3 regions of the Paeniglutamicibacter sp. NPDC012692 genome follow, and region 2 is predicted to be linked to each of the others. Evidence: predicted binding sites of a transcription regulator. Region 2 holds the regulator's gene; each other region holds the start of a gene.
The links. The regulator LexA, encoded in region 2, represses DNA repair genes until DNA is damaged. The targets are predictions, from matches to a motif close to TCGAACANNTGTTCGA.

Region 1 (10,450 bases), on a different contig from region 2:
AAGCTCCCGGTTGTGCTGTTCACCGCCGGTGGCATCGCCACCCCGGCCGATGCAGCCATGATGATGCAGCTGGGCGCGGACGGCGTGTTCGTCGGCTCGGGCATCTTCAAGTCCGGCAACCCGGCACAGCGTGCCGCAGCCGTGGTCAAGGCCACCACCTTCTTCAACGACCCGGACGAGCTGGCCCGCATCTCCCGCGGCCTGGGCGAGGCCATGGTCGGCATCAACGTCGCCGACATCCCGGCACCGCACCGCCTGGCCGAGCGCGGCTGGTAACACCGCCCTCCGCTGAGGCTGGCGCAAGCGCAAGGCCCGGACCCGGATCCAATTGCCCCCACGGGGCAGGAGGATCCGGGTCCGGGCCTTCGTCGTATGCGGTTATTGGGGGCTCAGCGCAGCACCATGTGGCGCCCGCGGCCGAGCAGGCGCATGCCGTTCGCCTCGAAGAACTGCGCCGACGTCGGCGACGCGGCGGCGATCAACTCGATGTGCGATTTTTCCTCAAGACCCAGCGGATTAACCATGCCGCGCGCGAGCCCGTGCAGGAGGGCCGAGCCGATGCCCTGGCGCCGGTGCGAGGCTCCCACGGCCAACCCGTGGATCGCGAGCTGCCCGCCGAGGGCCTGCTGGGCAAAGGCCCGGCCGACCAGGCCACCGTCAAGGGTCCTGGCCGTCGCCTGCTCGATGCGCCGCAGGGCGGGATGCCCGGCACTGAGCCCCGCGGCGGCCGGATCGCGCCACAGGTTTGCCACATTCAGCTCCCGGGCATCGGCGCCCGAGGCCTCCGGAACCTCGGTGCCCAGGCGCACGCGCCCCGGCCACAACTCGGCGGGGCTGACCAGTTCTCCGGCGTGCCAGCTGATCTGCGCGGAGTCGGTGAAACCTGCCGATTGCAGGCCGCCGGCAGGGGCGCCGGAGTTGACCCAGGCCTCGACGCGCCGCGCGCCCAGGCGGGTTCCCTCCGCCAGGCCCGGGCGGATGCCGGCTTCCTGGGCGTGCCGCGGGAAGAGCAGCACCAGCCGGCGGCGCGCCGGCTGCCAGGCCCACGAGCAGCCGTGGGTGGTGAAGAGCTTGCCGCCCGTGGCGATGGCCATGGCCTCGTGCCACTGGGTGAGTGTCTCCTGGGCAAAGCTGATGGTTGTCATGCGTCCTCGCCCGTTGACAGTCCCCGGCGAACCAGCAGCGGCTCGATCCGGGCCGGGCGGCCGCGGAAGAGCTCGTAGGATTCCAGCGGGTCGCGGGTGTTGCCGCGGGAAAGCAGTTCGCTGCGGAAGTGGTCCCCGTTGCCCCGGCGCAGGCCGCCGTTTTCGGTGAACCACTCCACGGTGTCGGCGTCCAGCACCTCGGACCAGATGTAGGAGTAGTACCCGGCCGAGTAGCCGCCGTCGAAGATGTGCTTGAAGTAGCCGGTCCGGTAGCGCGAGGGCACCAGGTCGGGAATCAGCCCGGCCTCCTTCAGGACACGGTCCTCGAAGGCCGCCGGATCCTCGACCGGCTCGCCGACGGGCAGCGAATGCCAGGCCAGGTCAAGGACGGCCGCGGTCAGGTATTCGGTGGTGGCAAAGCCCTCGCCCCACAGGGCCGCGGCTTCCAGCTTGTCGATGGTGCCCTCCGGCAGCGGTTCGCCGGTCTGCGTGTGGGCCGCGTAGCCGGGCAGGATGTCCTGGTGCAGCGACCACATCTCGTTGACCTGCGAAGGGTACTCGACGAAGTCCCGCGGCACCGAGGTGCCGGCCAACGACGGGTACTTCCCGGCGGAAAACAGCCCGTGCAGTGCGTGGCCGAATTCGTGGAAGAGCGTGTTGACCTCGTCGAAGCTCACCAGCGCGGGTTCCCCGGCCGCCGGCTTGGGGATGTTCAGCGTATTGGTGACCACCGGGAGTTCCCCGAACAGCCCGACGGATTCGCGGATCGAGTTCATCCACGCGCCGCCGGATTTGGTGGGGCGGGCAAAGAAGTCGCCCAGGAAGAGCCCCAGCACGCTGCCGTCCTCGTTGAACACGTCCCAGATGCGCACATCCGGGTGGTAGAGCGGCAGGTCGGTGCGTTCTGCGAAGGAAAGCCCATAGAGCCGGTGCGCGGCGGCGAAGACGCCGCGGGTGAGGACGGCGTCCAGCTCGAAGTACTCGCGCAGCGCCGCGCGGTCAAGGGTGTAGCGCTCCTTGGCGACGGCCGCCGAGTAGTAGGCCCAGTCCCACGGGTTGACCGGGGCGCCGGAAATCCTTGCCAGTTCATCGGCTTCGGCGCGGGCGTTGGCCACTGCCGCCGGAACGAGCTCGGCCAGACGTTCCCGGACCGCCTCAAGGGACGGTGCCGTTGCACCCTCCAGGACCACGTCGGCATGCGTGGCGTGGCCCAGCAGTTCCGCGCGGGTGGCGCGCAGCGCGGCCATCTGCGCGGCAACCTCCAGGGTGCGGTTCTCGCCGTGCTGGCCGCGGGTCACCGAGGCCTCGAAGAGCCGGCGGCGCGATTCGGTGTTCTCCAGCGTGGCCAGCAGCGGCTGGGAGGTCGGCAGCACCAGGGTCAGCAGGTACCCGGATTCGTGCCCGGCCTCGCGCGCGGCATCGGCGGCCGAGGCCAGTTCGCCCTCGCTGAGCCCGGCAAGTTCCCCGGCGTCCCCGAAGTGGACGGCGGCGTCGTTCATGGCGCCGAGCAGCTTGCGGGAGTACTCGGAGGACAGGTCCGTGATCCGCCCGTTCAGCTCGCGCAGCGTCGCCTTCTTGTCCGCGTCAAGTTCCGCGCCCGCGGCGCGGAAGGTGCGCAGGGTCTCGGACACCAGCCGCGCGTCCTCGCCCTGAAGCCCGGAGGCGTCGAGGGACGCCAGCCGGTCGAAGAGTTCCTGGTCCAGGTGGATCGCGTCCATATGGCCGGAGACGAGGGCCTGGAGCGTCGGGTCGATCTCGCGCAGGTCGTCGGTGCCGTGGGCGGAGAAGACCGTCCAGTACGCCATGATGGTCCGGCGCAGCAGCTGCCCGCTGCGTTCCAAGGCGACGAAGGTGTTCTCGAACGTCGGTGCCTCCGCATTCCGCGCGATGGCCAGAAGCTCTTCCAGATGACGCGCCACGCCGGTCTCTGCTGCCTCCAGGTAGTGCGCTGCGGTGATGGCGGGGAAATCGGGGAATTCGAACGGCAAGGTGCTTCGCTCAAGCAACGGATTCTGCATGTCCTTAAGCCTGTCACATGCCCGGCGCGCTGTCCGTTTCCCGCGCCGCCGGGTGCTCATCGAGGTTAGGCTCGTACCCATGCATGAACGACCAGCCGATTCCGTGCGTGCCGGAAGAATCCTTGCCGCGCTTCCGGCCCTGGCGCTGTCACTTGCCCTGGGAGCATGCTCGGTTGCGCCCGCGCAGCCCTCGCAGGTCGCCACCCCGACCTCCGCAGCACAGACTCCTGCCGCGCCGACAACCACGCCGGTGACCGACGCTGCGGGGCCAAGCGCCGCGTCAACAACGGGCACCCAAGTGCAGGAATCCGACGCGCCGGATCCACCCGCAAAAACGTCGGCCGACGCCTCGTGCCCCGGGGAGGAATGCATCGAGGTCGCCGTCGCCGGCGACATCCTCCTGCACCCGGCGCTGTGGGAACAGGCGACAAGGGACGGCAAGGGGAAGCTGGACTTCGAGCCGCTGCTCGGCGGCATCGCGCCGTTCCTCGCCGAGGCCGACCTGTCGCTGTGCAATCTCGAGACCCCGCTGGCCCCCAAGGGCGGCCCGTACCAGGGCTACCCGATGTTCACGGTGCCGCAGGAAATCGTCCCGGCGCTCAAGGCCGTGGGTTACGACGGCTGCACCACCGCGAGCAACCACTCGATGGACGGGGGAGTCCAGGGCGTCATCCGCACCCTGGACGCGCTGAAGGACGCGGGCATGGTTTCCACCGGCTCCTACCGGAGCGCCGGCGACGCCGGGAAGCCGCTTCTCACGCAGGTGGGCGGCGCCAAGGTCGCGGTCATCGCCGGCACCTATTCGCTCAACGGCATCGCCGAGGACGCTCCGTGGCGCGTCGACGGCATAGACAAGGCCTCGCTGGTTGCCCGGGCCAAGGCCGCACGCGCCGCCGGGGCGGACATCGTCCTGGCGGCAATCCACGACGGCACCGAATACACCGACAGGCCCACGGCCGGGCAGAAGGAGCTGTACCGGGCCCTGGCCGACAGCGGCGAATTCGACTTCGTCTACTCGCACCACACCCACTCGGTGCTGCCGATCGAAAAACGCGGCGACACCTGGATCGTCTACGGTTTGGGCAATTCCGTGGCGAAGCACGCCACCAAGACCGTGCTGAACCGCGAAGGCATCACCGTCAACATGCAATTCGTGCGAACCGCCGCCGGCTGGGAACCGGGGAAGCTGCGCTGGGCCCCCCACGTGATGGCCGAGGCCCCCGACCGCTGGTGCGCCCTGCCCGCGCCGGCCGGGAGCCAATGCACGGACAAGCCCGGCGACGCCGCGTCGCTGAAACGCACCACGTCAACCGTCCACGCCTTCGGCGCGGACACGGACGGCGCGGGACCATGGGAGCCGGCGGCCCCGTGACGCAGGCGATGCCCGACGCGCCGTGTCATCAAGATGGCATGAAGGCCGGTCCGGGTTTAAGCTTGGCTGTCCGCTTGCCCAAGCCGCAGGCGGAGCATACAAGGACAACCAGAAAGCGACACACGTGTCACGAATAGGAGTGCTCGCCCTGCAGGGCGATGTGCGTGAACATCTCCACACGCTGGGCGCCCTGGGCGCAGAGGCCGTCCCGGTGAAAACACCGCAGGAACTGGCGCAGGTCGAGGGCCTGATCATCCCGGGCGGCGAATCCACCGTCATCGACAAGCTCTCGCGCATGTACGGCGTGGCCGATGCCCTCAAGGCACGCATCGCCGACGGCTTCCCGGTCTACGGATCCTGCGCCGGGATGATCATGCTGGCCAACACGATCGCCGACCCCACCAAAAACCTCAAGGGGGAGCCGCAGCAGAGCTTCGGCGGCATCGACATGGTGGTGCGTCGCAACGCGTTCGGTCGCCAGGTCGACTCCTTCGAGGTCGATATGCAGGTCCGCGGCCTGGAGTCGCTCTCCAGCCAGGACCCCGACGAGCCGACCAAGCCCGTGCGCGCGGTGTTCATCCGCGCCCCGTGGGTCGAGAGCATCGGCCCGTCCGTCGAGGCGTTGGCCACTATTCCGGCAGCGAACACGCCGATGAACGCCGATGGTGTTCAGGTGGATAGAATTGTTGCAGTACGTTCGGGAAACCTGCTGGCGACGTCCTTCCACCCCGAGGTGACGGGCGAACGCCGCATTCACGAATTATTTATCCACATGATCAGAGGAGAAGCGTAAGCATGTCCGGCCACTCCAAATGGGCAACCACCAAACACAAGAAGGCTGCAATTGACGCCAAGCGCGCCAAGTCCTTCGCCAAGCTGATCAAGAACATCGAGGTCGCGGCACGAGCCGGCGGCGCCGATATGGCTGGCAACCCGGCACTGGAACTTGCTGTTTCCAAGGCCAAGAAGACCTCGGTTCCCAACGAAAACATCGACCGCGCCGTCAAGCGCGGCGCCGGCTTGACCGGTGAAGTCATCGACTACACCGAGATCATCTACGAAGCACGCGGCCCGCAGGGTTCGGCCCTGCTGATCGAGTGCTTGACCGACAACAAGAACCGCGCGGCCTCCGAGGTTCGCTTGGGCATCACCCGCAACGGCGGTTCCGTGGCGGATCCGGGTTCGGTTGCGTACCTCTTCGCCCGCAAGGGCGTCGTCGGCCTGCCGAAGAACGGCCTGACCGAGGACGACGTGCTCATGGCAGTCCTCGACGCCGGCGCCGACGAGGTCAAGGAAGTCGGTGACTCGTTCGAGATCCACAGCGAGCCGACCGACCTGCGCGCCGTCGTTGCAGCCCTCGAGGAGGCCGGCATCGAGTACGAGAGCGACGAAGTCGAATTCGTTCCCTCGATGCAGGTCGATCTTGATGCCGCGGCCGCTGCCAAGTTCCTGAAGCTTGCCGAGGCGCTGGAGGAGCTCGACGACGTGCAGAACGTCTACTCGAACGCCAACATCAGCGCCGAGGTCATGGCAGAACTCGAAGAGGCCTAGGCCCCTTTGGCCCTGCGTGTGGTTGGCGTCGACCCCGGACTGACCCGTTGCGGTCTGGCCGTGGTCGACGTCGAACCCAACAGGCGAGCCACGCTCATCGATGTCAAGGTCATCGGCACGGAGGCGGGGACGCCACTTGACCAGCGGTTGCTGGTCATCGCCGACGGTATCGATGCGTGGCTTGACCAGCACAAGCCCGATGTCGTGGCACTTGAGCGGGTTTTCAGCCAGCTCAACGTCAGCACCGTGATGGGCACGGCACAGGCCTCGGGCATCGTCATCGTTGCGGCGGCCCGCCGTGAGATCCCCGTGGCGTTGCACACCCCCACCGAGGTCAAGGCCGCGGTGACGGGATCGGGTACGTCCAACAAGCAGGCGGTCGGCAAGATGGTTGCCAAGATCCTGCGCCTGGACGAGCCTCCGTCGCCGGCCGATGCCGCCGACGCCGCGGCCCTTGCCATCACGCATGGTTGGCGCGGTGCGGCATTCGGCTCCGCCGGCGCTGCTGCATCGGCATCCTCCCCGCGCGGCGGAACCTCCTCGGGACTGACACCCGCCCAGCGAGCCTGGATTGCCGCCGAGGCCAAGGCCCGGAGCACCAAGTCCCGCTAAACCGGATACGGGCCTCCTCGCCGATACGCGGGTTTGCCCGGCGATCAAATCCACGAACAAATCGCGCCCAGCCTGTAAGCTGTTCGTAGATATATTCGCATTGCTGGTTATTGGTTGCCGGCAAACCCCAAACCACCGGAGGTCGGCCAGATGATCAGTACGCTCAGGGGAGTGGCGCAGCAAGTCAACCTGAACAGCGCGGTCATCGAGGTCGGTGGCTTCGGCATGCTCATCCAGGCAACCCCGCAAACGCTGTCCGCCCTGTTTGTCGGTCGCGAGGCGTTCGTGCACACCTCCATGGTGGTCCGCGAGGATTCCATGACCCTCTTCGGCTTCGCCAGCGGCGACGAGCGAGAGGTTTTCGAGGTCCTCATCGGCGTTTCGGGCATCGGCCCGCGTACCGGACTTGCCATCCTGTCCGTACACACCCCGGAGGACGTCCGCATCGCGGCCAGCACCAAGGACACCAAGGCCTTCACCAAGGTCTCGGGCATCGGGCCCAAGGGCGCCGAACGCATCGTGCTGGAGCTTTCCGGAAAGCTCACCCCGACCGGCGCCGTGGCAACGGGCGGCGTGGCTGCGGCCCCGGCCTGGGAACCGCAGGTCATCGAGGCGCTCACCGGCCTCGGCTGGACCGAGAAGGACGCCAACAAGGCCCTCGAAGCGCTGGCCAAGTTCGATCCGGAAATCACCACCAACGGCAGCGTTCCCGAAATCCTGCGGGCCGTGCTGCGTTCCCTGGGCCGCGGCACGCGAGCCGGACTCTAGGAGTAGACAATGAGCGAATCCGGCATCCTCACCAACGCAGGTTCCGAACCCGAAGAGCGCGTACTCGAGGCGGCGCTTCGTCCCAAGAACCTCGACGACTTTGTGGGGCAGGCCCGGGTCCGCCAACAGCTCTCGCTGGTGCTTGAAGCCTCGAAGATCCGTGAACGCACGGCGGACCACGTGTTGCTCTCGGGCCCTCCAGGCCTGGGCAAGACGACGCTGTCCATGATCATCGCCGCCGAAATGAATGCGCCATTGCGCATCAGCTCGGGGCCTGCCATCCAGCATGCCGGCGACCTGGCCGCAATCCTGTCCTCGCTGACGGAGGGCGAAGTCCTCTTCCTGGACGAGATCCACCGGATGAGTCGCCCCGCCGAGGAAATGCTGTACATGGCCATGGAGGATTTCCGTGTCGACATCATCGTCGGCAAGGGCGCCGGCGCCACGGCCATCCCGCTCGAACTTCCCCCCTTCACGCTCGTGGGTGCCACCACGCGCGCCGGCCTGCTTCCGGGCCCGCTGCGCGACAGGTTCGGGTTCACCGGGCACCTGGAGTTCTACAGCGTCGAGGAACTCGAACTCGTGTTGCGCCGTTCGGCCATGATGCTCTCGCTCAAGGTCAACTCCGCGGCATTCAGCGAAATCGCCTCGCGTTCGCGTGGAACTCCCCGCATCGCCAACCGCCTGTTGCGCCGCGTGCGCGACTGGGCCCTGGTGAACAGGTTGGAAAACATCGATGCACGGGCCGCATCCGCCGCGCTGGACATGTATGAGGTCGATGCGCGCGGCCTTGACCGACTTGACCGTTCGGTGCTGCATGCCCTGTGCACCAAGTTCGGCGGGGGGCCGGTTGGCCTCTCGACCCTGGCAATCGCCGTCGGCGAGGAAACCGAAACCGTCGAGACGGTTGCCGAACCATACCTCGTGCGCGAGGGCCTGCTCGGTCGGACCCCGCGCGGACGCATTGCCACCGCGGCCGCTTGGGACCACCTCGGCCTGCGCATGCCGGCCGAGGCTGTATTCGCCGGGCGCGGGGCCTTCGAAAACGACGGGGACGACGGGGAATAAAGAAATTCCCTGATTGTTTACCGGGTGAATACCGAAAATTCAAAGGATATTTACAGGGCAAATGTTGGCCTTGGTCACAGTTTCTGCATTTTGGCACGATAGGATAAGTAGGCCCACCGGCTGCAATCATTCCGTGCGCAGACCGATGACTATGACTTAGAAACAGGTATTTACTCGTGACCGATTACGTTTTGGCCCAGGCCGCCGCTGGTGCGAAGGCCCCATTCGACCCCACCATGCTGATCATGCTTGCCGCATTCGGCCTGCTGATCTTCATGATGATGCGCGGCCGTAAGAAGGCTGCCAAGGCCCAGGAGGAGATTCGTTCGAACCTGGAACCCGGCGCCGAGGTCATGACCCAGTTCGGCCTTTTCGGCCGCATCGTGAGCATCGATACCGATGAGAACAAGATCGTCCTGGAAGTTTCCCCGGGCAACAACGTCACCGTTCACTCGCAGACCGTTGCCAAGGTGGTGGCCACCGAGGCCGCAGCTCCGGCCGTCGAGGTTCCGAACGACGCTTCTTCGCTGACCGCAGCCCCGGTGGAACCGACCGAGACTCCGGCGTCAGACGCCGCGGCTTCCGAGACCCCGGAGGAGACCCTGCGTCGCCTCAACAACGAGGACAACGGCCCGAAGGCCTAACGAGCCTCACCATCCCTTAGCAGTGAACGGTTTGAGGGACGTCCCAAGGTCCACGACCTTGGCCGACTGATCCCCGCCCACCGGCATTCACCAAGCGGCCCGGGGCACTGACAAGGGCCAAAAGCCCACAGTGCCCCGGGTTTTACGCGGAGTCTTCGCCCGCCATTTGATGCGGTCGCAACAATCAGAAAGCCTCACGATGTCAACTACTGGTCCGATCAAGCAGGCGCGTAAATCCCTGCTGTGGCTCGGCGTTATCTTCCTCATCTCGGCAGCCATTCTTGTAACTGGCGTGCTGAACGGGAAAACGACTTTTGCCCCGAAACTGGCCCTCGACCTCGAGGGCGGCACCCAGATGATCCTGGCACCACGTGTGCAAGGCGGCGCCGCCGCCACGCAGGAGCAGCTGGACCAGGCCGTGGAGATCATCCGCGACCGCGTCGATGGCTCGGGCGTTTCGGAAGCCGAAATCACGACCCAGTCTGGTCGCAACGTCGTAGTCTCCATGCCGGGCGTTCCCGACGCCCGCACCCGCCAGCTGATCCAGGCCTCGGCCAACATGGAGTTCCGCCCGGTCATCATTGCCGGCGCGTACACGGCCGTCCCCGAGGACCAGCGCACCCCGGCGGCGGATTTGCCGAAGCCGACAGAAGAGCCGAAGAACGCCTCGGACACCAATTGGATCACCCCGGAGCTGTTCACGCAGTTTGAGGCCTACGACTGCCCGGCAGAAGAGGGCAAGGGCGCGGACACCGTCCACGACCCGGCCAAGCCGATGATTTCCTGCGAGCCGGGCACCGGTGCCAAGTACATCCTCGGCCCCGTGGAGGTTCCCGGCGCGAACATCTCCGACGCATACTCGGAAATGGCCCGCGGCCAGCAGGGGGCAGTGACCGGCCAGTGGGCAGTCAACCTCGTCTTCAACGAGGAAGGCAAGAAGCAGTTCGCCGACGTCACCCAGCGACTTCGTCCGTTGCCGGGTTCGCAGAACCAGTTCGCCATCGTGCTCGACGGCACCGTGATTTCCGCACCGACCACCAACGCCGTGATCGCCGACGGCCGGGCACAGATCACCGGCAATTTCACCGAGGAAAGCGCCAAGGCGCTGGCCGACCAGTTGAAGTTCGGTGCTCTTCCGATTAGCTTCGAGATCCAGTCCGAACAGCAGATCTCCGCAACCCTCGGCGCGGACCAGCTCAAGAGCGGCCTGATTGCCGGCCTGATCGGCCTGCTCCTGGTCGGCATCTACTCGATCTTCCAGTACCGGATGCT
Region 2 (10,450 bases):
TTGGAGTCGGACACGGCCAACTCGGCCAGCATGCGGCGGTCAACCTCGACCGAGGCAGCCTTCAGGCCCTGGATCATGCGGTTGTAGGTCATGCCGTTGGCGCGGGATGCAGCGTTGATGCGCTGGATCCAAAGGCGACGGAAGTCACCCTTGCGCTTGCGACGGTCGTTGAAGCTGTAAACGTACGAGTGGAGCAGCTGCTCCTTGGCCTTGCGGTACAGGCGCGAACGCTGACCGCGGTAGCCCTTGGCGCGTTCAAGAATAACGCGACGCTTCTTATGGGCGTTTACTGCCCGCTTCACACGTGCCACGTGTGTACTCCTTTGGTTCTGTTCCACCTGGCCTCAAATATTGGGCCAGGCAAAATACTTTAAGTGGTCGGGAATCGCAGAATGGATTCCCAAGACGGACTGGTGTTAGAGACCGAGCATCCGCTTGATGGTCTTGACGTCCGCCTTGGCGACCAGCTGGTCCGAGGCCAGGCGACGGGTGATGCGGGAGGACTTGTGCTCCAGGTAGTGGCGGCGGTTAGCCTGCTGGCGCTTGAGCTTGCCGCTACCGGTGAGCTTGAAGCGCTTCTTGGCGCCACTATGGGTCTTGAACTTCGGCATATCCGCCGTTCTCCTTACTTGCTCCCGGGGTCCTTTCGGGCCGGGGATCTTGCGCACTCCCGCGTTTGAGGGAATCCGTTGTTCTAGGTTTGCTCTTGCGAGCGTGCCCTGCTCGGAGCGACCTTACTTGGTCGTCCCGGGCTTGGCTGCGCGGGTTGCGGGCTTGGGACCCGGCTTGCCCGCAGGCTTGGGGGCGGCTACCGGCTTCGGCATGGCCACTGGCTTAGGTGCTGCAACAGGCTTCGCAACGACAGGCTTCGGAGCCGGAGCTGCTACTGCCGGCTTGGCTGCGGCGGCCGGACGAACCGGGGCCTTTGCCGTTGCCGGGCGAGCGGTGTCGCGTGCCGGTGCTGCCTTGGCCGGAGCCTTGGCTGCGACCGGAGCGGTCTTTACCGGGGCTACCTTGGGAGCGAGCAAAGCTGCTGCCTCTTCGGCTGCGGCTTCGGCACGAACCTTGGCAAGCTTCTCCATGATGTCGGATTCAATGACATCGGCCACGGAGCCACCCAGGTCGCCCTGTGGTTCCGAGGTGTCGATCCGGTTCTTGGAGTCGGCCGCCCTGGCCTTGTCGTTTTCGCGCTGTTCCAAGCGGCGGGCTTCAGCCTTGGCTTCTGCCTTGTTCTTGAGCGGTCCAACAACCATGACCATGTTACGGCCATCGATGCGGGGGCTTGACTCAATAACGCCAACCTCTGCAACTGCTGCTGCAAACTTCTCCAGCAGGCGGATGCCCATCTCTGGACGCTGCTGCTCACGACCACGGAACTGGATCATGGCCTTGACCTTGTCGCCCGCTCCGAGGAAGCGCAGCGCGTGGCCGACCTTGGTTTCGTAGTCGTGGGTGTCGATCTTCAGGCGGAAACGAATTTCCTTGAGGACCGTGTTGGTCTGGTTCTTACGCGCTTCGCGCGCCTTGACCGCGGCCTCGTACTTGTACTTTCCGAAGTCCATCAGTTTGCACACGGGAGGCTTTGCGGTAGGCGCAACCTCAACGAGATCAAGATCGGACTCCACGGCAAGACGAAGAGCATCCTCAATACGGACAATGCCAACCTGTTCACCGGCTGGGCCGACGAGCCGCACCTCTGGGACGCGGATTCGATCATTAATGCGTGGATCGCTGATGTGTAGCTCCTGAGTAGTTCGTAGTTTCAGGCCACCACAGCAAAAGGAAAGGCCCTCGGCTGCGGGTGCAGGCGAAGGCCTCGAGATTCGATCGATGATTGCTCATCTTGACCCGCCACGCGAGGTGACAGGTACCGAATGTACCCGGCCGCCTGATTCGGCTGCTGCGGGTGGGAGTGGCCTCCACTTGCTTACTGGATCCAGGCTGTTTGGTCACATTCACCGCTTGGGTGACGCTTCCAAATACACAGATTCAGTCGGTCTATGGAAAGCTTAGCATCATGAGTACTCCTGAAACCAATCCGGACGCCACCAACGAAATTCGCGACATCGCCGAAGTGGCAGCCGTTGAAATCATCACCACCGCCGCCGTCCACCTGATGAGCGCCGCCGCCGTCAAGTGCGGTCTTGCCGCCGGCGACGACGCCGAAGAGCTGAAAGACCTCGACGAGGCACGCAAGTTGATCACCGCCCTGGCCGGACTGGTCGTCTCCGCAGCGCCGGAGATCGGCTCCCAGCACGCAGGACCGTTGCGCGACGGACTGCGCTCCCTGCAGCTGGCCTTCCGTGAAGCGTCCTTCATCCAGGACGAACCGGGCAAGGGCCCGGGCGAAAAGCTCACCGGCCCGGTGAACTAACACTTCAGCTCCATCATCAAGAAAAAGTGCGGGTCCCGTTTCAAGCGAAACGGGACCCGCACTTTTTCTTTGGCCCTGGCGGTGCCAAGCCAGCTTGCGCCTACGCCTCGACGACGAGCGTCCGCACGCGGGCGCGGCGACGTCGGCGCACCTGCTGCGCGACCAATGCCGCAACGCTCACCGCCGCGCCGATGCAGCCCACGGCGACAAATGCGGCAGCAAACCCCAGCGCATCGACCGTCGCGCCGGTAATCGGGGAACCCAACGCGGTGCCGCTGGTCAGTGCCGAGCCGTACCAGCCCATGGCCTCGCCGCGTCGTTTTTCGGCCACCAGGTCGGTGAGCCATTCCGAGGCCGCCGAGAGCACCGGCGCACAGAGCATCCCCGGCGGGATCGAGAGCAATGCCAGCGACCAGGTGTCATTGGCAAAGGCCATCGGCAGGGTCAACACGGCCATGGCCAGCAGCAGCACGATCGGCGAAATCCGCCGGCTGAGGCTTCCGTAGATCAACCCGCCGATCAGCGAAGCGCCGCACCAGAAGAAGAACACGATGCCCAACTGGCCCGAGCTGTTCTTCTCGTCAAGCAGCGCAAGCATGCCCACCTCGGTTCCCGAGAGAACCAGCCCGGCGCCGGAGGCCGCGATGAACACGGCGACCACGGAGGCGCTGACCCAGCCGAACTTGTTGCGGAAGGCCTTACCTCGTGCGGCGATGCGGGCCTGGGTCGACTTGCTGCCGGCCAGGATCAGTTCGCCCTCGACGTTTGCCAGCCCGCCGGGGCCGGAGGCGATCAGCGACGCCTCGGCTGCCAGCCGCTCCTCGTGCGGGTTCGCCTTCTTGGCGACGGCACCGGGCTGGTCGCTGCGGGTGGGCGGGTTCAGGATCATCAGCACCAGGCCGCTGAGCGAGGCCGCCACGGCGATGCCGATCATGCCGATGGTGGTGTTCAGGCTGGTGGCAACGATTCCGGCCGTGGCCGGCCCGACGATGAAGACCAGCTCGGTGCCCATCGCGTCGAGCGCGAAGGCCGAGCGCCGGGTCTCCCCCGTGGTCATCACGCCCAGGGCGGTGCGCACCACGGAGAAGACGGGTAATGAGAACAGCCCGCCGAGGAACACCAGCGGCCGCACCCACATGAACGAGACCTGCGGAACGATGCTCCACACCACCGCCTCGACGATGATCGAGGGCACCAGCGCGCGGCGCAGCCCGTACATGTCGACCACGCGGCCGCGCCAGGGTGCGCCCAGTGCGATGCCGATGGTCATCAACGCCACGACCAGTCCGGCCGATCCCCAGTCGCGGTCCAGCTCGTTGACCAGGTGCAGCAGCAACAGCATGCCGACGGCCGCGTGCGGCAGCCTGGCCACCATGCCGACCAGAAGCAGCGGCGCTACCCCTGGTTGCCGAAGCAGTTCGCCGTAACGACCGAATTTCATGCGTTGGGCCCCGGCTGCGTCGGTGCGCCCGCCTTGAGTGCGACTTCCAGGGAATCGACGTTCTCGGCGAAGTCCGCGTTCGCGGCAAGCGCCGAGTGGATGCGCGTCACGCAGGCGCGGGCCGTTGCCTCGTCCACTCCCGGCTGGAAGGTGAACTCCAGGCGCAGTTCCGGCCCCGGTCCCCCGCCGGGCACGCTGGCGCCCTGCGCGGTGCGGCTTCCCACGCCCTGGCCCGGAACGATGTGGATCGAGGCCAGGGCCTCCTCGGTTCCCGCCTGCCGGGCGACGATGGCCGCGAGTTCCTCGTTGAGGTAGCTGGGCGTCCAGTCCTTTTGCTGGGCCAGGGCCCACATGCCGGGGCGGCGCAACACGAAGGTGAAGTCGGCGCCGGGGTCGAGGACAAGCATCTGGGCTTCCTCGGCGACGGCGGAAAGGGCCGCGCGCGGGGCGTACACGGCAACCGGGCGGGCCTCGCCGTGCCAGGCCTGCAGGCGCTCGACGCTGCTGAAAACCGGTAGCGCCTTGCGGCCGTCGGGCGCGTTGAGCGTCACCAGCGCCATGTCGGCTTCCTTGTCCTCGGTGAAGCCGTGTTCGCCGAGTCCGCCCTCGGCCAGCTGTGCCACCACGGCGATGTAGATGCGCGATTCGGCGAGGGCCGCGTGGACGCCCTGCTCGGTGCCGGTTCCGGCGACCAGTGCGTCCATGGCCGCCGCAAGCCTTGCGTCGATGAGCCCGTTGTCGTTGTCGAAATTGTGCAGGGGGTTCCCCTCCCCGCTGAGGTCGCGACCTTCCCAGGTTTGCCCGGCGGAGTCGGCCGGTGACCCGGCACGGGCCAGCGCCGCGGCAATGTGTCCGGGCAGGTGTCGGGGGCTTTCGGGCGCCCCGTTGGAAGAAGGTGAATTCGCGCTCATACGGAAATGCTATCGTGCGGCATGCACAAGGGCCGGTCACCATTTGCGTGGTGACCGGCCCTGATTCCCTACTGGCGCGCGGAACTGGGCGCGGGCGGCGGGGTGGCTGGTGTGGTGCAACTCGCCCGTGGATGCCGGGCGTGCGGGTGGATGCTAGCGGCGGCCAGCGACATCCAGCGCCTCGGGCATGGTGAACTTGCCCGCGTAGAGCGCCTTGCCCACGATGGCTCCCTCGACGCCCAGCGGGACCAGTTCGCGCAGTACGCGAAGGTCCTCGAGGCTGGAGATGCCGCCGGATGCGATGACGGGCTTCGAGGTGTGTGCGCACATCTCGCGCAGCAATTCCACGTTCGGGCCGCGCAGGGTTCCGTCCTTCGTCACGTCGGTGACGACGTAGCGGGCGCACCCGGCGTCCTCAAGGCGTGCCAGGACCTCCCAGATGTCGCCGCCTTCCTTGGTCCAGCCCCGGCCAGCCAGGGTGGTTCCGCGCACGTCCAGGCCAACCGCGATCTTGTCGCCGTGGCGGGCGATGGCGCGGGCGGTCCACTCCGGGTTCTCCAGGGCGGCGGTGCCCAGGTTCACGCGGGTGGCGCCGAATTCCAGCGCACGCTCGAGCGACTCGTCGTCGCGGATGCCGCCGGAAAGCTCGACCTTGATGGTCAGTTCCTCGGCGACGCGGCGCAGGATCTCGGTGTTGTGGCCGCGGCCGAAGGCTGCGTCCAGGTCCACCAGGTGGATCCACTCGGCGCCGGCGTTCTGCCAGGCAAGCGCGGCCTCCAACGGGTCGCCGTAGCCGGTTTCGGATCCGGCTTCACCCTGGACCAGGCGCACCGCCTGGCCGTCCGCCACGTCGACGGCGGGAAGCAGTTCGAGGATGGGGTTTTGCGTGTTGGTCATGATCAATCCTTAGGTTTTTGCGGGCCGCTGGCCCTGCCGCCACCGCGGGGGTGGCGGCTCAGGGTTCTCAGAAGGTCAGGAGGTATCCGGCGACCAGGGCCATGCCGGCGAGGATCCAGCAGGCGATGATCCAGGAAACGTGCGCCCGCTGCTGGCGCAAGGAAATTGCACCGCCGGCCAGTAGCCCGGCCAACAGCATGAGCAGGATGGTCCACATTTAGAGGGTCTCCAACCAGTTGCGCAGCAACTGCGCGCCGGCTTCGCCGGACTTCTCGGGGTGGAACTGCAGCGCGCACAGCGGGCCATTTTCCACGCCGGCAACGAAGGGGACCCCGTGCTCGGACCAGGTCACCTGCGGCGGGAGCATCTTCGGCTGGGCCACGTCGAAGTTCCACTCCTGCACCGCGTAGGAGTGCACGAAGTAGAAGCGTTCGTTCTCGATGCCCTTGAAGAGCTTGCTGCCCTCCGGCGGCGTGACGGTGTTCCAGCCCATGTGCGGGACGACCGGTGCCTTGAGCAGCTCCACGGTGCCCGGCCATTCGCCCATGCCCGGGGTGCGCACGCCGTGTTCGACGCCCTCTTCAAAGAAGATCTGGTGCCCGACGCAGATGCCCAGGACCGGGCGGCCGCCGGCGATGCGGCGTCCGATCCAGCGGATGGCTCCGACGTCGTTGAGCTGCTGCATGACGGCGGCGTAGGCGCCGACGCCCGGGACAAAGAGCCCGTCGCAGTTGAGGATGTCGTCGGGCTTGGCCGAGAGCGTTACCTCGGCACCGGCCGCCTCGAGTGCGCGCACGGCGGAGCGGACATTGCCGGAACCGTAGTCAAGAACCGTGACCTTCTTGCGATCTGCCATTTACAGCGCACCCTTGGTGGACGGGATGGCGTTGCCGATGCGGGCATCGGGCTCCACGGCCTCGCGCAGTGCGCGGGCGAAGGCCTTGAACTGGGCCTCGACGATGTGGTGCGGGTCCCGGCCGCCGATCACGGTCATGTGCAGGCAGATCTGGGCGTGCAGGGTGAGGGCCTCGAAGATGTGGCGGGTCAGCGAACCGGTGAAGTGGCCGCCGATGAGGTGGTACTCCTGGCCCGCGGGCTCGCCGGTGTGCACCAGGTAGGGGCGTCCGGAGATGTCGACAACGGCGTTTGCCAGTGCCTCGTCGAGCGGAACGGTGGCTTCGCCGAAGCGGCGGATGCCCGCCTTGTTGCCCAGCGCGGTGCGCAGGACCTCGCCGATGGTGATGGCAACGTCCTCAACGGTGTGGTGCACGTCGATGTGGGTGTCGCCGGTGGCACGCACCGTGAGGTCGATCAGCGAATGCTTGGAAAGCGCGGTCAGCATGTGGTCGTAGAACGGAACACTGGTGCTGATCTCTGAGCGGCCGGTGCCGTCCAAATCGAGTTCGACAAAAACGGAGGACTCGCTGGTGGTGCGTTCGAGGCGAGCGCGACGACCCGTGAGTTTTTCGGCAGACATGCACATTCCTTTTGATCAGGCGTTTAGACGAGGATGTGAAACACGGGACTGGGGACACCGATGTGTCCGGCGCAACCCCGCACCTATGAGTTTAGCGTTAGTGCCCGTGCGGACCCTGATTGAGCAGTTCTTCCAGGCGGACCAGGAATGCCGTGGTTTCGGCTTCGGTGCCGGCCGTGACACGCAGGTGGCCGGGGATGCCGACGTCGCGGATGATAACTCCGGCTTCGAGCAGGCCCTCCCAGATGTACCGGGGGTTTTCCAGGCCGCCGAAGAACACGAAGTTCGAGTCGGAGGACGCAGGGTTCAGGCCCATGCGGGTCAGCTCGTTGACGATCCGGTCGCGCTGGGACTTGATGTCCTCGACGTTGGCCAGCAATGCCTCGACGTGCTTGAGCGCGGCGTTGGCCGTTGCCTGGGTCACCGCGGAAAGGTGGTACGGCAGGCGGACCAGGCGGATCGCGTCGGTGACCTCCGGAGCTGCGGCGAGGTAACCGACCCTGGCACCGGCCAGGGCGAATGCCTTGGACATGGTGCGTGAGACGATCAAGCGCTCGCGGCCCGGCAACAGCGACAACGCGGACGGGGTTCCGTTGTGCGCGAATTCCGCATAAGCCTCATCCACGATGACGATGGCGTTGCTGGCAACGCCTGCCTCGTAGACGGCTTCGACCACATCCAGGCCCAGGGCCGTGCCCGTCGGGTTGTTTGGCGAGCAGAGGAAAACGATGTTGGGCGCCGAGGCCCGCACCTGCTCCGCGGCGTCGGCCGCGGTCAGGGCATAGCCCTCGGATCGAACACCGGCAATGTAGGTGGTGTCGGTTCCGCTGGCCAACAGCGGGTACATCGAATAGGTGGGAGGGAATCCCATGACCGTGCGACCCGGCCCGCCGAATGCCTGCAGGATTTGCTGCAACACTTCGTTGGATCCGTTTGCTGCCCAGATGTTCTCAGCGGTCAGGTCGTGGCCGAGGTAGGAGGCCAGGCGCTCGCGCAATTCGGTGAATTCACGGTCCGGGTAGCGGTTGAGTCCCAGCGCGGCTGCGGATACCTCTTCGACGATCGCGCGATGAACGGCCTCTGGCAACGGATGCGTGTTTTCGTTGACGTTCAGCTGGATTGGAACGTCGATTTGCGGTGCGCCGTAAGGTTCAAGACCTTGAAGATTCTCTCGCAGGGGCAATTTTGCCAGGCGATTTAGCCGTTCATTCACCCCATAAGTCTAGGGCGCGCGGTCCACGGCATCAGAATCAGCAATGTGGAACGGGGTAACAATCGGTTTTCAATGACGCGCGGGTCACACCCGCCGTCAGTAGCGCGGCAGTTACCGTGCCGTTGGAACGTAGATCTCGGTCCCCGGGAACAGGACGCTTCCCTCAAGGTTGTTGATTTCGGTGATCTGCCGCACCGCCTCGCGTGGGTCCAGCTGAGGCGCGAACTCGCGAGCGAGCCCCCAAAGCGTATCGCCCTCAATGACGGTGACGCTGACGGCGTCGACACCCAGCGGCACATCGGCCGAGGCCTTGGCCGGCGAAAGGAACAAACCCAGGAGCATGAGAACGCCCAGACTGGCCAGGAAGATCGGCATGGCGATCAATACGAATTTCCCCCGACGGGTCAGCCGCAGCGGCGCCTCCTGCGGGGCGTGGTAGGCGATGGGGTCTGGAACGAGGTGGAGCGGGGCCGAGAGAGCAGTGCTTGCCATGTCTTTGCCTTTCCTTTGAGTACGACGGGCCGGTGCGAGCGGGCCACGAATCGAACAAGCTTCTATTGTTCGAACACGTCTTTCGAATATGTGTTCGTAGTTCGTAAGTTATTTCTAGCACTTTTCAACGACACGTGTCCAGATCGGTTCGAACAAATCTTTGAAAGCGCCGCTTCCGTCCACTAACATGAGTGATGTGGAACGGTGAATTCACTTCATCACTCCGCACCGACAAATTGCGGAACGCGCGGGCCAACCGCCGACGATCGGGATGAGGCACAAAGAATGACGACCGAACAACGAACCCCTCGGCGTGACGCGAAGAGCCTGACCATTCGCCAGAAAAAGGTTCTCGAAACAATCCAGCGTTCGGTCAGTGCCAACGGCTACCCACCTTCCATGCGAGAGATTGGTGACGCGGTGGGCCTGGCCAGCCTCTCGAGCGTGACCCATCAGTTGAGCCAGCTCGAAAAGCTTGGCTACATCCGTCGTGACCCCCGCCGTCCGCGCGCCATGGAAATCCTGCTGCCCTTGCAGCTCAAGACCGACACGAAACTTGAAGTGGTGTCCGGCCAGGCCGAGCTCAAGGCCGCGAACGGCATGAACGTCTCGGAGCTGACGACCTCGTCCGACACGGCAATGGTCCCGCTGGTGGGACGAATCGCCGCAGGCAACCCGATTCTCGCCGATGAGGCCGTGGAGGACGTGTTTGCGCTGCCGCGCCAGCTCGTGGGCCACGGCGAGCTCTTCATGCTTAAGGTCAGCGGTGATTCCATGATCGACGCCGCTATTTGCGATGGCGACTGGGTTGTCGTACGGCGTCAGCAAACGGCAGTCAACGGCGACATCGTTGCGGCGTTGCTCGACGACGAAGCAACGGTGAAAACCTTCCGCCAGCGCGATGGCCACACCTGGCTGCTGCCCCAGAACTCCCGCTACGAACCGATCCTCGGTGATGCGGCAACGGTCATGGGCAAGGTCGTTTCGGTCATGCGCTCCATCTAGCGAAGCCACACGTATTTCAATGAGTCAGGGGCCGGTCGCAACGACCGGCCCCTGACTCATTTAATGTTTCAACTCTTGGACTCCCCGGGGAGCCGCACCGCATTTAGCCTTCGCTGAGGCGTTCGAGCGCAGCCAGCACCGTCGGCTTGTCGGGGGTCGCCCACAACGGCGGCAAGGAGGCCCGCAGGAAGCTTCCGTAGCGTTCCGTCGCCAGACGCGAATCCAGGACGGCCACGACGCCGCGGTCGTTGACAGAACGAATCAAGCGCCCTGCGCCCTGCGCCAGCCTGACAGCTGCATGACTCGCCGCCACTGCCATGAACCCGTTGCCACCGTGCTTGGCGACATCCCGGCTGCGCGCCGAGGAAAGCGGGTCGTCGGGCCGTGGGAACGGGATCTTGTCGATGATCACCAGGCGGCACGCATTGCCCGGCACGTCAACGCCCTGCCACAGGGTCATGGTGCCGAAGAGGCAAGTGTCCGGCTCGGCGGAGAACTGGTCGACCAAGGCCTTCATGCTCGATTCACCCTGGCACAGAATCGGCACGTCAAGCCTGGAACGCAGGATCTCTGCCGCCTCCTCCGCGGCGCGACGCGAAGTGAAGAGCGCCAAGGCCCCTCCCCCGGAAGCCTTGATGAG
Region 3 (10,450 bases), on a different contig from region 2:
GGTCCCACTAAGCCAGGCCGGCCCCGTCACGAGTCTTGAAGGAAGGCTGCGCCGGTTTAGACGTAGTCCTTGTACTTGTCCAGGTGGCGGACCGGGGTGGAGAGCGCGTCGCGGCGGAACGGGTCGCCCAGTTCTCGGGTGCACATGATCTCGATGACGGTGGTCTTTCCGTCGATCATCTGGTTGTTCAGCGCCTCCTTGAGGGCGGCGCCGACGTTCTCCAGCTTGTCCACGACGATGCCCTCGGCACCCATGCTGCGGGCCATCTCGGCGAAGGATTCGCCGTTGTCCAGCTCGCCGGCGATGAAGCGGCGGTTGTAGAACTCGACCTGGTTCTTCTTCTCGGCACCCCACTGGCGGTTGCGGAAGACGACCGCGGTGACCGGGATGTCGTGGCGGACGGCCGTGAGGACCTCGCCCATGCTCATGGCCCAGGCGCCGTCGCCGGCGTAGGCGATGGCCGGGCGGTGCGGGGCCGCGGCCTTGGCGCCGATCATGGTCGGCAGCGCGTAGCCGCAGTTGCCGAACGACATCGGGGCGAAGAAGCTGCGCGGCTTCTCGAAGCGCAGGTAGCTGTGGGCCACCGAGTTGATGTTTCCGATGTCGGTGGAGATCATGACGTCTTCCGGCATCGCCTTTTCCAGCTCGCGCAGCACCTGGCGCGGGTGCAGCCAGTTGCCTTCCTCGCCCTCGGCCTCGGCGATCACGTCCAGCGAGTATTCGTCCTGCTCGTGGGTCCACTCGGAGAGCTCCTGCTCCCAGGCTTCCTTTTCGGCCTTGATGTTTGCTGCGCGTTCGGCCTTGGTCGCATCCGATGCCAGTTCGATGCCCTCGAGGCGCTTGGAGAGTTCGATGGCAACGGCCTTGGCGTCGCCGGTGATGCCCACGGAGATCTTCTTAACCAGGCCGAGCTTGGTGTGGTCCGCATCGATCTGGATGATCTTGGCTTCGGTGGGCCAGTAGGCCTGGCCGTACTGCGGCAGGGTGCCGAACGGGCCGAGGCGGGTGCCGAGGGCGACCACGACGTCGGCCTCCGAGATCAGCTTCATGCCGGCCTTGGATCCCTGGTAGCCCAGCGGACCCGCCCAAAGCGGGTGGCTGGCCGGGAAGGAGTCGTTGTGCTGGTAGCTGTTGACAACCGGTGCGCCGAGGCGCTCGGCCAGGGCCTTGCACTCCTCCACGCCGTCTGCCATGACCACGCCGCCGCCGGAAACGATGACCGGGTTCTTGGCGGTCTTCAGCAGTTCGATGGCCTCGTCGAGGGACTTGGTGCCGCCGGCACCGCGGTCAACGCGGCGCGGGGCCGGGATCTCGGTGATGGATTCGCCGTAGAAGTAGTCGCGCGGGATGTTCAGCTGGGTCGGGCCGTTTTCGCTCATGGCGCGGTCGAAGCAGCGTGCGGTGAATTCGGCCATGCGGTTCGGGTGGGTCACGTGGCCCTGGTACTTGGTGAACTCCTGGAACATCGGGAGCTGGTTGGCTTCCTGGAAGCCGCCCAGGCCGATGGTGTTGGTTCCCGCCTCCGGGGTGATGATGACGACCGGGCTGTGTGCCCAGTAGGCGGCGGCGATGCCGGTGACGCAGTTGGAGATGCCGGGGCCGTTCTGGCCGATGACCACGCCGTGGCGGCCGGAGGCACGTGCATAGCCGTCGGCCATGTGTGCCGCGCCCTGCTCGTGGACCACCGGGACCAGGCGGATGCCGGCCGGGGCGAAGATGTCCATGGCGTCCATGAACGCGGAGCCCATGATGCCGAAGATGTCGGTGACGTCGTTGGACACCAGGGTCTCAACGAAGGCCTCCGACGACGTCATCTTCTGGGCGCCCTTGGTTACTTCGCGGGAAGCGGCCTTTTCTGTCATTACAACTCTCCTTCACGATATCGAGACACTCCAACCATGCAATGTCTCAAAAAATGGTTCGTTTTGTTCCCAAAAGCGGGATTGATGACAAAACTATGCGACCCAAATCACATCCGTCAACCCCCTGTTCCATTTATTCTTCTCACTGATACGATTTAATGAAACTTCGCACATCGGCAGATCGGACCAATCATGGAAAACCTCACGGAACCGGAACTCGGACCCGCGGGTGCCGTTGAAGGGGAAACCCCGGCCCTGCGGCTGTTCGCATTGCTCGAGCTGATCACCACCCGCGACCAGCTCTTTACGTTGCAGTCGCTGGTGGACCAGACTGGCCTGCCCAAGCCGACCCTGCACCGCATGCTGCAGCAGCTGGAGGGCGCCAACCTGCTGACCCGGCAGAGCGACGGCCGGCACTATGGAACGGGCTCGCGCATGCGGCGCATGGCCGAGGACGTGCTGCTGAACGACACCCGCTACGGAACCCGCCACGCGATCCTGCGCCGGCTGGTCGACGAGATCGGCGAAAGCTGCAACATCACGGCTCTGTCCGGCAACGAGGTCATCTATCTTGACCGTGTGGAAACCGATGAGCCGATTCGCGTCCACCTGGGCCCGGGTTCGCGCGTGCCGGTGCACTGCTCGGCCAGCGGCAAGATGATCCTGTCCCAGTTCGGCCCCACGCAGCGCGAACGCGTGCTGGCCACCGGGGAATTGCAGCGCTTCACCGCCCACACGCTCACCGACACCGCCGAGATCGAGGCCGAACTCGGCCAGATCCGCCTGCACGGCTACGCGCTGGACCGCCAGGAATTCCTGGACGGTCTGGTCTGCCTGGCCGTCCTGGTCCCGAATTCCTCGGGGCGCTCGAACCTTTGCGTGGCGGTGCAGGCGCCGATGATGCGCAAGAGCACCGACGACCTGATCAAGCTGCTGCCGGCCCTGCGGCTGGCCGCGGAAAGCATCGCCCGCCTCGAGGACCACGCGGACCTGGGTTCCCCGGAATCCGAACCCATCGCGGTCGGGTGGTGAGGAAATGAACGAGCTGCAGGCGCCCGGCCAGATCCTCGTTTCGGTGCGCGAGGTCTTCGGGATCGACAGCGACCTGCGCGTCGCCAAGTTCATCGAACGCACCGAGCACGTCCCGACCATCGATCCCGCCTACCGCTTCAACCGCGACACCACCCTGGCCATCCTGGCCGGCTTCACGCACAACAGCCGTGTCATGGTCCAGGGGTTGCACGGCACCGGGAAATCCACCCACATCGAACAGGTCGCGGCACGGCTGAACTGGCCCGCGATGCGCGTGAACCTGGACGGGCACATCAGCCGGCTGGACCTGGTCGGCAAGGACACCGTGGTCGTCCGGGACGGCCAACCCGAAACCCGGTTCCAGGAGGGCGTGGTGCCCTGGGCGATGGTCCAGCCCATGGCCCTGATCTTCGACGAGTACGACGCCGGGCGCCCCGACGTGATGTTCGTGATCCAGCGCCTGCTCGAGCGCGAGGGCAGCTTCACGCTGACCGATCAGAACCGGGTCATCCACCCGCACCCCCATTTCAGGCTCTTCGCCACCTCCAACACCGTGGGCCTGGGCAACCTCAACGGCATGTACCACGGGGTGCAGCGGCTGAACCATGCCCAGCTGGACCGCTGGAACATCGTCGCGTCGCTGAACTACCTGCCACTCGAGGACGAGGCGCAGATCGTCGCCGCCCGCGTCCCGGCGCTTGCCGATGCCAAGGGCATGGAGCTGATCCGTTCCATGGTGCAGGTCGCCACGCTGACCCGCGACGGCTTTGCCGCCGGCGACATCTCCACCCTCATGTCCCCGCGCACGGTGATCACCTGGGCGGAGAACATCTCGATCTTCCGCGACCCGGGCCTGGCTTTCCGGCTTTCCTTCGTCAACAAGTGCGACGAGGCCGAACGCTTCACCATTTCCGAGTACTACCAGCGGTGCTTCGCCTCCGAGCTCGACGAGTCGTACGCACTCGTCCCGGCCGGGGTCTAGACACATGGGTGCCGCGGGCGCGAAGCTTGCCTCCGAGCGCCGGACCCAGGAAATCCGGCAGCTGTGTGCGGCCAGCCTGCGCGCCCTGGGCCGGGATCCCCGGCTGGACCTGCTCGGCCGGCACGTCTACCGCGGGGCAAACATCCTGGCACTGAACGCGCCGCACCTCTACCCGCCGACGGAGACCTCGTCCTTTGAATCGTTCAGGGGCGCCAGCGACGGCATGGCCCTGCGCGTACTGCACTCGGACGCGGCAATGCACCGCGCCGCCATGCCCGATACCCCCGGCGCCAGGTTGGTGTTCGAGGTCCTCGAGCAGTTCCGCTGCGAATCCCTCGCCGACCTTCCCGGTGTGCTCGCCAACCTTCGCCTGCGCCACGAAACCTGGTCCAAGGAATACCTGGCCTCCGGCCTCACCGAAACCGCGCTCGGCATGCTCATCTACACGATCATCCAGGTCACCCGCTCACGGATCACCGGCGAACCCGTCGTCGAGGAATCCGAGGACATGATCGAATCCACCCGGGCCAATCTCGCCGGTTCGCTGGGTCACCTGCTTCCGCCCCTACGCCGACACCGGGACAACCAGCGGGCCTTCGCCGCCGCCGCGTTGGAGGTTGCCGAATTGGTGGCCCAGAACGTCGAGGCACTGGAATCCCGGCAGAAACCTAAGCCCAAGGCGAAAGACGCGAAGGCCAAGGAATCGGCGTTCGACCTGCTGTTGGACGTCGAGAACGAGGCATCCGAAATCGGCACCGCGGCATCCGGCACCAGCGCCGCGCTCTCAGGAGCCGCTCAGGGCTACACCGTTTTCACCCGGGCCTACGACAAGGAACTCCAGACAGCCTCTCTGGTGCGCAAGGAATTGCTGCAGGGATACCGTGAACGCGTCTCCGAACGCGTGCACACCGAAGCCGTCAACGTGCAGCTACTGGCCAAGCGCCTGCAGGCGCTGCTCTGCGTGCCGGAGGAATCCGGCTTCGACTCGGGCGCGGAGGAGGGAATGCTGGACGGCTCCCGGCTGACCCAATTGGTGGCCTCCCCCGTCGAACGCCGGCTCTTCAAGACCCGCCGACTCGAACCCAGGGCCGCCGCAACGCTTTCATTCCTGGTGGACTGCTCGGGCTCCATGAAGCAACACGCCGAGGGGCTCGCCGCCTTCCTCGACGTCTTGGTGCGCTCACTCGAGCGCATCGAGGTCCCCTGCGAGGTTCTGGGATACACCACCTGGGCGTGGAACGGCGGGCGGGCGCTGAAGGACTGGCGACGCTCCGGCGCACCGGAAAACCCCGGCCGCCTCAACGAGCTGAACCACCTGGTCTTCAAGGACGCCGAAACCTCATGGCGCACCGGCCGCGACGGCCTGGCCGCCATGCTGAAACAAACCCTTTACCGGGAGGGTGTCGACGGCGAGGCCGTCCGCTGGGCCGCATCCCGGTTGGCCGGTCGCGAGGAGGAACGCAAGATCCTCATCGTCATCTCCGACGGCAGCCCCGCCGACGGGGCCACGGCCAACGCAAACGACGAACACTACCTGCAGCACGACCTCACCCAGGTGGTGCGGGGCATCGAGGCATCCGGGGAAATCGGTATCGCCGGCCTGGGGCTGGGCCTGGACATGAGCCCGTACTTCAGGCGCAACCTGATCCTCGACAAGGAACGTCTGGGCGGCTCGGAATCCGTCCGCGACTTGCTGGCGCTGCTGGAACGATCACTGCGCTTGGCTCGCTGAGCCGACCACTGCCGATCCGGGCCGGATTCCGGCCACGGACCCCTGACCGGTCAGGCGTCGCGAGTGGATGGTTTCGCCGCAGGTCGCTGCCCGGCGCCAAGCACCGCAATCGACAGCCCGAGCAGGCCCGCGGTGGACAGGAGCCACAGTCCCATCCCGCCGATGTCGCCGGCGGCCCCCTCGATACTGCCCATGTCGAGCAACATGGCACTGGCAATGACGGAAAGCACCGCAAGGACCATCATTCCGGGGAACAGGAACCGCCTGGCACCGGCGGCACGGCTACGCCCCCGATTTCGTTCCGTCCTGCCCTGTGCGGCGGGCACGGCCAGCGCAAGCACCAGGGCCGCCACGTGGCCCGGCACGTACAGGCCGTCAACACGTGGAAGCAGCACACCACAAGCAAGGGCCAGGAACGCAATTACCGCCGGAACTGCCCCCATCGTGGAACCCCTTTCACCCGTGCCCGAACATTCGGCGCCCACCCCCGCCGTTGTTCGGGACCCGAGCCGAAGCCATGGCACCCGTAGCGCGTGGTGGTGAGAGCCTAACAGCGCCTCCCGCCGAAAAACCCCAAGCCGCCCGGGGTCTGTCGACTTCCCGCAGCGCCCCTGCGGTGCACCGCGCAAGCATCCGGCCGCCCCAACGCAAAAACGCGTGGTGTGCCGGGGCGGCGACACCTGTCGCTGTCCCGGCACACCACACCGCAGGTTTGGCTGGTGGCCTATACCGTTGCCCGGCGGCTCGCGGACTTGAGCTCGCTGCCCTCGGGGCGCGGGGCTCCCAGCACCAGGATGTCGACCTGTTCGTCGGTCAGGGTCCTGTTGTGCTTGCGTCGCATCAGGAAGAACACGACCCCCAGCAGCGACCAGACGGCCAGTGCCAGCATGGATTCCTTGCCCAGCGCGCCCGGGGAACCGGGGATCAGCAACAGGCCCATGAAGACCAGGGACGTCACCGCGCCAAGCGCACTAAGCACCTTCTTGGAGGTCGAGTTCGTGCCTTCCAGGGTGCCCTCGCGGGCCGGGGCCCCGGTGGTGCGGAAGAGGCGGAACGCGCACAGGCAGGTGTAGAGGTAGGCGACGGTCACGCCGACGGCCGACATGTCTACCACCCAGGTCAGTGCCGCGCGGCCGAACCACGGGCTGATTAGGCAGACCGCGCCCACGAAGATGATGCCGATGTACGGGGTCTTGTACTTCGGGTGCAGCCGGGCGAACATCTTCGGGACCATCTGCGCGCGGCCCATGCCCAGCAGGATGCGGCTGGCGGAGACGTAGAAGCCGTTCAGGCCGGTGCTGACGCCCATGGTGATGCCGATGGTCAGCAAGAGCATGCCCGCTCCGCCCATCACGCCGGTCAGCGCGTCGGCGGTGCCCCATGCGGATTCACCGGCAACGAGCGCTTCCCAGGGCGCGGCCATGGCGACGGCCGCGAGCATTGCCGCGTACAGCAGGGCGGCCGCGAGCAGCGCCAGGACGATCAACCGCATGGCCTTGGACGGCGGGAAATCGAATTCCTCGGCGGCCTGCGGCACGTTGTCGAAGCCGATGAAGGCCCAGGGGGCGATGGCCACGATTGCCGCAATGGCCGCAATCGGGTTCACGCCCTTGGGGAAGGCCGGCATCGCGTTGGAGAAGACGACCTGCGGGCTGGCAATGACGGCCATCAGGATGCAGGCCACGGCAACGAGCATGATGACGCAGGCAATGAACTGGATCTGGCCCGAAAGCGCGGTGCCGCGGATGTTCAGGTAGGCAAAGACCGCCAGCGCCACCATGGAGATGAGGACCTCCACCAGGTACACGTCCCAGCCGGCCACCGAGTACAGGTAGCCCTGCTGGACCACGTCCGGCATGAGCTTCCTGAAGAGCAGCGCCAGTGCCGAGGCGTTCAGCGCCACGATGCAGGTGTAGCCCAGGGTCAGGTACCAACCGCAGAAGAAGGCGTGGGTCCGCCCGAAGCCGACCAGTGCGAATGCCAGCTCGCCGCCGGAGACCGGGAAAGACTTGATGAGGAATCCGTAGCTGACGGCGATGAGCACCATGAGTGCGCCGCCGATCATGAAGCCCGAGATGGCTCCGGCGGGACCGCCCATGGCCAGCCAGTCGGTGGGGAGGATGAAGGCACCCCAACCCACGGCGGAACCCAGGGCGATGGCCCAGACCCAGCGGGCCTTGAGGGTCTTTTCCATGCGTTCGGGCTGGTCTTCTCCGGCACCGGACAGGCTCGTGGCCATGGGGGTTGCCACCGGCTTATCTGTTGTCGTTTTCATTGAAACCTCGTTGCTCGAAGGGACGGCGACAGTGCCGTCGCTTGTGATATCAGGTCCTTGGGGAACCGTTCTGGGTCACGATTTCTGGGATTGCATCATGCTGATGAGTGAAACGTTGACGATGTCCGCGACACACGCTCCGCGGGACAGGTCGTTGATGGGTGCAGCCAATCCCTGCAGGATCGGGCCGTATGCTTCCGCTCCGGCCAGGCGCTGGGTGATCTTGTACCCGATGTTGCCCGCCGCCAGGTTGGGGAAGATGAACACGTTGGCGTGTCCGGCCACGGTCGACTGCGGGGCCTTGGACGCGGCGACGGACTCGAGAAGGGCCGCGTCGAATTGGAGTTCGCCGTCGACCTTGAGATCCGGGTGCCGGGTGCGGGCCAGAGCCGTTGCCTCACGTACCGCTGAAATGGTCTCGTGTTCGGCGCTACCCGCGGTGGAGAAGGACAGCATGGCCACGGCAGGTTCCTCGCCGGTGAGGGTGGCGAAGGTGCCGGCCGTCGCGGCCGCGATGTCCGCCAGCTGCCCGGCATCCGGTTCGGGGATGACCGCGCAGTCGCCGTATCCCACATAGCGGCCGTCGGCCAGCCGCATCAGGAAGGACGAGGAAACCGTTCCGGCCCCCGGTGCCGTGCCCACCAGCCGCAGGGCGGCGCGCAGCACGTCGGCCGTGGGCCGGGTTGCCCCGGCCACCGCCGCGTCGGCCATCCCGGCCGGGACCGCGGCGACGGCCAGGAACAGCGGATCGTCCATCCAGCCGGCGGTCTTGTCCGGACCCAGCGCCTCGCACTTCTTGGCCACGTGAGCGCCGGCGGGGCTGTCGCGCAGTTCCGCCGGCCCCATCACGGTGGTGGCCGCGGTGAGTTCAATGCCGTGTTGCCGTGCAATGGCCGTCACTTCATCGATCTCGCCGACAAGAATGGTTTCCACCCCGAACCCGTTCAGGATGGCCGCAGCCTCCACTGCCCGGCGGTCTTCGCCGTCGGCCAGCACGATGCGGCCCCGGGCGCCGTGCGCGCTGCCGGCAAGAAAGCGTGCCAGCATGTTTTCGTCGACGCCCGCGGGCCTCACCGGTGCAATGGTCATCGGAATTATTTCCTTATCCCCGTGCCTTAGACCGACGCCAAGGACGCGGGGGCCTTGAGGAAGCTGTCGGCCGCGCTCATCACGTGGTCGACCTTGGTCAGCAGGTCGTCCAGCACGTCCTGGTCCGCGACCAGCGGCGGCGAGAGCACCAGCATGGTGGCACCGCGGTTGTCCGGGCGGGTGATGAGGTTGACCTCGCGCATGGCCTTCGGCATGACCTGGGTGAGCAGGGCCTTGGATTCCTCGGGGCTCAGCTCGCGGCCGGACTCGCGGTCGCCCGTGAGTTCAATGGCGTAGAAGAATCCGGCTCCGCGGTACTCCTTGATGCTGGAGTGCGCGGAAACGATCCGGTCTAGGCCGTTCTGGAAGTACGGCTCGAGGCTGCGCACGTTGCCCACGACGTTCTCTTCCTTCAGCGCCGTGAGGTTGGCGACGGCCACCGCGGTGGAGACCGGGTGCCCGCCCCAGGTCGCGCCGTGGGTAAAGATGCCGGCCAGCGGGGAGGCGAGCATGGCGTCCGCCAGCGGCTTGCGGATGATCACGCCGCCCAGCGGCGCGTAGCCGGAGGTGGAGCCCTTGGCAAAGGTGATCAGGTCGGGGACCACATCGTACTTGATGCTGCCAAACCACTCGCCCAGGCGTCCGAACCCGGTGATGACCTCGTCGGCGATCAGCAGGATGCCGTGCTCGTCGCAGATCGAGCGCAGTTCCTGCCAGTAGCCCACCGGCGGCACCAGGGCGCCGCGGGAGTTCTGCACCGGCTCGGCGAAGAGCGCGGCGATGGTGTGCGCGCCCTCGCGGGCGATGACCTCGCGGATGGCCTTGATCGAGGGGAGGTCCGCCGCGGTGCCGCCCTCCGGGATGACCTCGCCCAGGGTGTTCGGCACGTGGAAGACGCCCGGCATCAGGGTGCCGAAGGCCTCCTTGTAGGCCGGGATGCCGGTGACGGCCAGGGCGCCGAGGGTGGTGCCGTGGTAGGCCATGTTGCGGGCGATGATCTTGGTGCGCTCCGGCTGGCCCTCGCCGCGGTGGTACTGGCGGGCGAACTTGATGGCAGATTCGACGGCCTCGGATCCGGAGTTCACGAAGAACACGACGTCCAGGTCGCCGGGGGCAAGGTCCGCGATCGCGGTGGCCGCGTCGACGGCCGCCGGGTGGGCCGAACCCCAGTTGGTCCAGTAGGCCAGCTTGGACATCTGCTCGTACGCGGCCTTCGGGATGTCCTGGCGACCGTGGCCGATGTTGGCGCAGAAGAGTCCGGCCAGGCCATCGAGGAACTTGTTGCCGTCTTCGTCGAAGAGGTAGCTTCCCTCGCCCCTGACGATGATCGGCAGGTTCGGGTCGTTCCACACCTGACCGGCAGTGAAGTGTGGGTAGAGATGCCGCTGTGCACGGTTGCGGATATCTGAGTTGGTCACGAGACCCCTCCATTCAAAGTTTTCCAGACAGGCCCTCCGGCCGCCGGGGCCGGGGTCCTC

Region 1: a site for LexA is predicted at 6,782-6,797, ahead of ruvA (Holliday junction branch migration protein RuvA). Genes of this name have one in related genera too.
Region 3: a site for LexA is predicted at 1,909-1,924, ahead of xsc (sulfoacetaldehyde acetyltransferase). Genes of this name have one in related genera too.

What each region holds. Positions count from the first base shown of each region.
Region 1 is NZ_JBIBDE010000001.1:589,597-600,046, reverse strand. It holds gene pdxS (pyridoxal 5'-phosphate synthase lyase subunit PdxS) at 1-276, shown strand, start outside; gene ACFY5D_RS02630 (GNAT family N-acetyltransferase) at 390-1,145, opposite strand; gene ACFY5D_RS02625 (M3 family metallopeptidase) at 1,142-3,163, opposite strand; gene ACFY5D_RS02620 (CapA family protein) at 3,243-4,535, shown strand; gene pdxT (pyridoxal 5'-phosphate synthase glutaminase subunit PdxT) at 4,660-5,328, shown strand; gene ACFY5D_RS02610 (YebC/PmpR family DNA-binding transcriptional regulator) at 5,331-6,086, shown strand; gene ruvC (crossover junction endodeoxyribonuclease RuvC) at 6,093-6,698, shown strand; gene ruvA (Holliday junction branch migration protein RuvA) at 6,849-7,466, shown strand; gene ruvB (Holliday junction branch migration DNA helicase RuvB) at 7,476-8,534, shown strand; gene yajC (preprotein translocase subunit YajC) at 8,711-9,178, shown strand; gene secD (protein translocase subunit SecD) at 9,378-10,450, shown strand, end outside.
Region 2 is NZ_JBIBDE010000006.1:256,315-266,764, reverse strand. It holds gene rplT (50S ribosomal protein L20) at 1-311, opposite strand, end outside; gene rpmI (50S ribosomal protein L35) at 417-611, opposite strand; gene infC (translation initiation factor IF-3) at 735-1,694, opposite strand; gene ACFY5D_RS19050 (DUF1844 domain-containing protein) at 2,018-2,374, shown strand; gene ACFY5D_RS19045 (MFS transporter) at 2,475-3,815, opposite strand; gene ACFY5D_RS19040 (SseB family protein) at 3,812-4,726, opposite strand; gene priA (bifunctional 1-(5-phosphoribosyl)-5-((5-phosphoribosylamino)methylideneamino)imidazole-4-carboxamide isomerase/phosphoribosylanthranilate isomerase PriA) at 4,880-5,623, opposite strand; gene ACFY5D_RS19030 (hypothetical protein) at 5,691-5,840, opposite strand; gene hisH (imidazole glycerol phosphate synthase subunit HisH) at 5,841-6,479, opposite strand; gene hisB (imidazoleglycerol-phosphate dehydratase HisB) at 6,480-7,100, opposite strand; gene ACFY5D_RS19015 (histidinol-phosphate transaminase) at 7,198-8,313, opposite strand; gene ACFY5D_RS19010 (LysM peptidoglycan-binding domain-containing protein) at 8,425-8,805, opposite strand; gene lexA (transcriptional repressor LexA) at 9,091-9,810, shown strand; gene ACFY5D_RS19000 (ATP-dependent DNA helicase) at 9,914-10,450, opposite strand, start outside.
Region 3 is NZ_JBIBDE010000003.1:331,123-341,572, reverse strand. It holds gene xsc (sulfoacetaldehyde acetyltransferase) at 57-1,862, opposite strand; gene ACFY5D_RS13540 (IclR family transcriptional regulator) at 2,055-2,894, shown strand; gene ACFY5D_RS13535 (AAA family ATPase) at 2,899-3,876, shown strand; gene ACFY5D_RS13530 (cobalt chelatase) at 3,881-5,608, shown strand; gene ACFY5D_RS13525 (hypothetical protein) at 5,659-6,051, opposite strand; gene ACFY5D_RS13520 (APC family permease) at 6,333-7,883, opposite strand; gene pta (phosphate acetyltransferase) at 7,959-8,972, opposite strand; gene ACFY5D_RS13510 (aspartate aminotransferase family protein) at 8,999-10,390, opposite strand.